One region of the Micromonospora sp. NPDC047812 genome, then DNA from elsewhere that is predicted to be linked to it. Evidence: riboswitches for the same ligand, from Rfam matches in the RefSeq annotation. Region 1 holds a riboswitch; the other holds the start of a gene.
The links. A riboswitch is a leader RNA that binds a small molecule or an ion and turns the genes downstream of it on or off. The one in region 1 is predicted to bind S-adenosylmethionine.
Positions count from the first base shown of each region.

Region 2: another riboswitch for S-adenosylmethionine. It lies ahead of AB0883_RS27070 (ABC transporter substrate-binding protein); the one in region 1 lies ahead of AB0883_RS07080 (aminotransferase class V-fold PLP-dependent enzyme).

Region 1 is NZ_JBEYRY010000001.1:1,523,706-1,527,050, forward strand. It holds gene AB0883_RS07070 (hypothetical protein) at 87-254, shown strand; gene AB0883_RS07075 (PrsW family intramembrane metalloprotease) at 318-1,811, opposite strand; SAM riboswitch class IV at 1,834-1,954, shown strand; gene AB0883_RS07080 (aminotransferase class V-fold PLP-dependent enzyme) at 2,001-3,296, shown strand.
Region 2 is NZ_JBEYRY010000011.1:105,154-108,498, forward strand. It holds gene AB0883_RS27065 (RraA family protein) at 40-771, shown strand; SAM riboswitch class IV at 841-952, shown strand; gene AB0883_RS27070 (ABC transporter substrate-binding protein) at 1,226-2,080, shown strand; gene AB0883_RS27075 (amino acid ABC transporter permease) at 2,121-2,900, shown strand; gene AB0883_RS27080 (amino acid ABC transporter ATP-binding protein) at 2,903-3,345, shown strand, end outside.

The DNA of each region.
Region 1 (3,345 bases):
CACCCGCCCGGATGAGGGCGCGGGTGCCGTTTGCGTCGCTCCCCGCCGGGAAGCCAGCCGCATCACCGGCCCTGGGGAGGGACGCGATGCCGGTACTCGTGAAGAAGATTCTGCTCTGGGGGAGCGTCGCGTTCCTGATCTACTTCATGGCCTTCCGGCCGGAGGGCGCGGCGCAGATGTTCAAGGCGATCGGGGCGGGACTGATGGCGATGGCGCAGGGCCTCGGTGACTTCCTCACCAGCCTGATGACCTGACGGCCGGGGCCGACCTCACGGGGCGGCCCCGGTCCCGGGGTCAGGAGATGGCCGGCGGCTGCGTCAGGGGCGACCGGGGGGCCACGGCGCCGGGGGCTGCTGGCCGTACCAGCCGGGCGGGCCGAAGTTGGCCGGGTGCGCCGGGGGCGGCGGCGGGACCAGCACCACCGGGATCGGCACGACGGGCTCGTCCGGCGCCTCGACCGTCCGCTGCGTGCCGTCCGGGAACCGCAGGTGGTAGCGGTGTCCGTCCCAGATCCCCGCCGGCGCCTGCGGGTCGCGGCCCACGAAGAACGACCGGTACGCGCCGATCGCCTCCAGCAGCTCCCGTTCCTCCCGCGCGGTCCGCTCCCGGTCCACCGGGCGGCGGTCCAGGCCGCGCAGCGCGCCGTCGCGCAGCAGCGCCAGCCGGGTCGCCGCGAACTGGTAGCCGCGCATCGCCTTCAACCCGCCGTCGCCGGCCACCCGCTTGGCCCACACCCGGGCCGCGTGCCGCCGTCCCAGGCTGCTCAGCGCCGCCACCTCCGGCGGGGTGAGCCAGCCCGCCCGGACGTAGTCGGGCAGGGTCCGCTCGGTGAGCCGCCCCTCCCAGGCCCGTAGCCACACGGCGAGCCCGACCATGCCGAAGAAGACCGGCACCATCACGCCGATGAACCCGTACAGCATGATCAGCGTCTCGCCGGTGGCCTGGGTGAGCGTCGGCAGCAGGTTCCAGAGCCCGTGCAGCATCATCGCCAGGAGCAGGCCGGCGAGGGGCGCGAGCACCCGCACCCACCGGCTGGCGGCGCGCGCGGCGATGCCCAGCCCCACCCCGGTCATGGAGGTGAACAGCGGGTGGGCGAAGCCGAAGAGCAGGATCCGGACGATGAAGATGGCGATGACCTGCTGGGTGCCGGTGGCCGGCCCGTACCGCTCCACGCCGGTGGCGTAGCCGTAGCCGCCCAGGTAGAGGATGTTCTCCACCATGGCGAACCCGATCGCGGAGAGCCCGCAGTAGACCAGGGCGTCGGTGATCCCGGAGAACTCCCGCCGGCGGAAGATCAGCAGCAGGATCGGCCCGAGGGCCTTGGTCAGCTCCTCGATGAACGGCGCGACCAGCACCGCGGTCAGCGCGGTCGGCAGCCCCCGGTCCTCGAACAGCCCGGCGGAGAACTCGTTGACGGTCAGCGAGGCCGCGGTGGAGACGAACGCGCCCCAGGCGAAGCAGAAGACCAGGTACTTCAGGGGCTCCGGCTCGTAGCGGTCGAGCCAGAGGAAACAGCCCACCAGCACCGGAACCGGGAGGATCGCGGCGACCACGCCGATCAGCAGCGCCTCGACGCCCAGGTTCTCGCCCAGCGTGAAGACCATGAACAGCGCGCACGCCGCGATGAACAGGACGGTGCCGGCCAACACCAGGGCCCGACGCCACCCCAGCCGCCGCAGCGGCATCCGGGGCCCGGCCCCGCCGGGCGGCGGAACGGCGGGCGCGGTCGGCGACGGCGGCAGGGATGCGCCGGGCGGGGTGTCGGCCATGCGGTCAGCGTAGCCATCCCCGGCAGCCTGGTCCGGCCGCATTCACCCGGCTATGCTGCGGGCAGGTCACGAGCGCCAGCGTCAAGCCCCGGCTTGCTGGCCGGCAACCCTCGTCGAGTTCGCGGTGGGGTGCCCCGGGTGATGACCGGGCCCGGCCCGAACCGCGTGCCGGGCAAGCGCGGACCCCGCCCGTGTGCGCCCACCCGGGGTCCCTGGACCCGGAGGTCGGCCATGACCGTCACCCTCGTACCCCCGCCCGCGCCGCAGCCGCCCGTCGTCGCCGCCGCGCTCGACGTGCTCGGCGTACCCGGCCAGGTGAACCTCGACTACGCGGCCACCGCGCCCTGCGCGCGGGCCGCGGCCGACGCGGTGGCCGAGCTGCTGCCCTGGTACGCCAGCGTGCACCGCGGCGCCGGGGCGCTGTCGCGGCGCTGCACCCTCGCCTACGAGCGCGCCCGGCAGACGGTCGGCGACTTCCTCGGCGCCCGCGCCGAGGACCACGTGGTCTTCACCCGCAACACCACCGACGCGTTGAACCTGCTGGCCCGGGCGTTGCCCGCCGGCACGACGGTGGTCACCTTCGGCGCGGAGCACCACGCCAACCTGCTGCCCTGGCCGCGGGGCTCGGTCCGGCTGCCGGTGCCTGAGGATCCCGCCGGGGCGGTCCGCGCGCTGGACGCCGCGCTCGGCGAGCTGCGCAGGCCGGACGCGAGGGGCGGTTCGGGTCCCGCCCGCCCCGGCGCCGGACAAGGCCCGCCCGTGCTGGTCGCGGTGACCGCCGCGAGCAACGTGACCGGCGAACGCTGGCCGGTGGCGGAGCTGGCCCTGGTGGCCCGGCGGCACGGGGCCCGGATCGCGGTGGACGCCGCGCAGCTCGCCCCGCACGCGCCGGTGGACGTCGCCGCCCTCGACGTCGACTACCTCGCGCTCTCCGGCCACAAGCTGTACGCGCCGTTCGGCGCGGGGGTGCTCGTCGGTCGGGCGGACTGGCTGGACGCCGCACCGCCGTACCTGGCCGGCGGGGGCGCCACCAGCCACGTCGGGGCGGCCACCCACGACGTACGGTGGGCGACCGGCCCGGCCCGGCACGAGGCGGGCACGCCGAACCTGCTCGGCGCGGTCGCCCTGGCGGCGGTCTGCGCCGCGCTGGCCGACGCCGACCGGGCCGCGCTGCACGACGCCGAGCAGGCTCTGCTGACCCGGCTGCGCGAGGGCTTCGCGGCCCTGCCGCACGTGCTGGAGCTGCGCATGTTCGGGCCGGCGGCGCCCCGGGTGGGGATCGTGTCGTTCGTGGTGGCCGGCCGGGACTCGGCGGAGGTGGCGGCGGAACTGGCGACGGCGTACGGCATCGGGGTGCGCGACGGCCTCTTCTGCGCCCACCCGCTGGCCCGGCGGCTGCTCGACGAGGCGGCCGCCCGCAGCGGCCGGCGGGACCTGCCGCCGACCGCCCTGCGGGCCAGCATCGGCCTGGGCAGCACGACCGGGCACGTGGACCGGCTGCTCACGGCCCTCGCCGCGCTGGCCTGACCGGCCCACGCTCCGCCTTCTCGTGCCGGAGCCGGCGGGGCGGCCGGCT
Region 2 (3,345 bases), on a different contig from region 1:
GGATTGGACCTCGCTGCGGCACCACCCGTGCTCCCTACGATGACGGCCCACGACCCGCCGCACCGCCGGGAGGACGTCATGCGGGAGCGCTTCGCCGAGCTGTCCACGCCGCTGGTCGCCGACGCCTGCGTACGCCTCGGCGTGCCCCCGCGCGCGGCACCGGCCGGGATCCGGGCGGTCGTCCCCGGTCACCGCCTCGTGGGCCGGGCGCTGCCGGTGCGCCACCACGGCAGCGTGGACGTGTTCCTGGAGGCGTACGGCAACGCCGCCCCCGGTGACGTCCTGGTCATCGACAACGGCGGCCGGAGCGACGAGGCGTGCGTCGGGGACCTGGCGGTGCTGGAGGGCGTCGCGGCCGGGATCGCCGGCCTCGTCGTCTGGGGCCTGCACCGGGACACGCCGGAGCTGGTGGAGATCGGGCTGCCCGTCTTCAGCTACGGCTGCCTCCCGGCGGGCCCGGCCCGCCTCGACCCGCGGGAGCCGGAGACGCTCACCAGCGCCCGGGTCGGGCCGCACCTGGTGACCGCCGACGACCTCGTCGTCGCCGACGACGACGGGGTGTTGTTCCTGCCCGCAGGGCGCGCCCCCGACCTGTTCGCGGCGGCGGAGCGCATCGGGACCGTCGAGCGGGTCCAGGCGCGGCGGATCCGCGCCGGGGAGACGCTGCGGGAGCAGACCGCCTTCGCCGACTACCTGGCCCGCCGCGCCGTCGACCCCGCCCACACCTTCCGGCAGCACCTGCGCCAGGTCGGCGGGGCGATCGAGGAGTGAGTGGGGACGCGTGAGGGTGGTCATAACGGCTGGACGGCCCACCGTGTCGGGCTGCTAGCCTCGTCGGCAGGTCATGAGCGCCAGCGTCAAGCCCCGGCTCGCTGGCCGGCAACCCTCGTCCGCGCAGGGGTGCCCCGGGTGAGGACCAGGCACCGGAGCGGCTCCGGTGCAAGCGCGGCCTGGTTCCCAGGTCGACACCGACCGAGGAGAGCCATGTCCTTCCGCATCTGCGCCCCACCGGCGGTCCCCGCCGTGGCCCCGACGTCGCCGGCACTGACCCGGCGCCGCCACATCGACACGATGCGGGTCTGCGCCACCTCCTGTCGCCCCGGCGACGCGCGCTAGGCGCGCCACCCCTTCTTTCCCGAACCATCTCAGCGGTACGCCCATCGGGCGCACCGTCGGCGACGCACGCCCCGTGCCTGTCGCCGCAGACACCCCATCGGAGACACCTGTGCGAATCCTCTCGTCCCTCACCCGGGCCGCCGCCCTCGGCGTGGCCGCCGTCCTCGCCGCCACCGCCCTGACCGCCTGCGGCGACGACGCGGCCAGCGCGACCGACAACCCTTACGGCCTGCTCCAGCCGGGCGTGCTGCGCGCCGGCACGCTCACCGACGCCCCGCCGAACGTCTACCTCAAGGACGGCAAGTTCACCGGCTTCGACAACGACCTGCTCACCGCGGTCGCCGCGAAGGTCGGCCTGAAGGTGGAGTTCGTCGGCACCGACTTCTCCGCGCTGCTCTCCCAGGTCAACAACCGCAAGTTCGACGTCGGCAGCTCCTCGATCACGATCACCGAGGCGCGCAAGAAGACCGTCGACTTCGGCAACGGCTACGACTTCGGCCACTTCGGACTCGACGTGCCGGCCGGCTCGCCGATCACCGGATTCGACCAGCTCGCCGGCAAGCGGGTCGTGGTCGTGCAGGGCACCGTCCAGGACGACTACGCCACCGGCGAGGGGCTCGACCCGGTCCGGGTGCCCGACTACAACGGCGCGATCAACCAGCTCAAGGCCGGCACGGCCGACGCCTGGATCGCCCCGGCCGAGATCGGCGACAAGTCGGCCGCCGACAGCGGCGGCAAGATCACCGTTGCGGCCAAGCTGCTCAGCCCGGCTCCCACGGCGTACGCGTTCGCCAAGGGCAACGACAAGCTGCGCGAGGCGCTGGACAAGGGCCTCGACGAGGTGATCGCGGACGGCACGTGGAGCCGCCTGCAGGCCCAGTACTACCCGGGCCGCCCGATCCCGGCCGACTTCACGCCGGGCAGCGGCACGGTGCCGGTGCCGTCGGCGTCGGCCACCTCCTGAGACGTACGGACGACGAGCGAGCGGGGCGGTAGGAGCGACGATGGATCCGTTGAGCACCCTGTGGGAGACCTTCTTCGACGCGGACTCCATGCGCGAGGCGCTGCCCGAGATGCTGACGGTGGGGCTGCCCAACACGCTGATCCTGGCGATCTCCGCCGCCCTGCTCGGCTCGGTGCTCGGCATGGCGCTGGCCGTCGCGGGCATCTCGCGTACCCGATGGTTGCGGTGGCCGGCGCGGGTCTACACCGACGTGTTCCGCGGCCTGCCCGCCGCGGCGACGATCCTGCTCATCGGGGTCGGCCTCGCGCCGCTGGGCATGCAGGTGTGGGGGCCCAACCCGTATCCCCTGGGCATCCTGGCGCTGTCACTGATCGCGGCGGCCTACATCGGCGAGATCTTCCGCTCCGGCATCCAGTCGGTGGAGGCCGCGCAGCTGGAGGGGGCCCGGGCGCTGGGCCTGTCCTGGGGCGAGGCGATGCGCCTGGTGATCGTCCCGCAGGGGATCCGGCGGGTGCTGCCGGCCTGGGTGAACCAGCTGATCGCGCTCATCAAGGACTCCAGCCTGGTCTACTTCCTCGGCCTGCTGGCCAGCCAGCGGGAGCTGTTCCGCATCGGGCAGGACTACGCGGCGAACACCGGCAACCAGTCCGCGCTGCTGCTCGCCGGGCTGTTCTACCTGACCCTGACGGTTCCGCTGACGCACGCCGTCAACTGGATCGACCGGCGGCTGCGGCACGGCCGGCAGGCCACCGTGCCGGGTGACGCCGACGACGACCTCGACCTGGCGCTGCCGGGCGCGGCGGGAGGGAACCAGCGATGACGATCGACACCACGACCTCGGTGAGCCTCAGCGTCCGCGACGTGCACCTGGCCTTCGGATCGCACCGGGTGCTGCGCGGGGTGGACCTGGACGTGGCGCGCGGGGCGACGGCCTGCGTGATCGGCCCGTCCGGGTCGGGCAAGTCCACCCTGCTGCGCACGATCAACCGCCTGATCGAGCCCGACCGCGGCGACGTGCTGCTGGACGGGCGCAGCGTGCTGGGCGACGACCCGGACGCCCTGCGGCAGCGGATCGGCATGGTCTTCCAGCAGTTCAACCTCTTCCCGCACATGAGCGTGCTGCGCAACGTCACCCTCGCGCTGCGCCGGATCCGCAGGCTCGGTGAGGACGAGGCGGTGGCCGTCGCCCGCGAGCACCTGGAGCTGGTGGGGCTCGCGGCCAAGGCCGACGCCCGCCCGGCGCACCTGTCCGGCGGGCAGCAGCA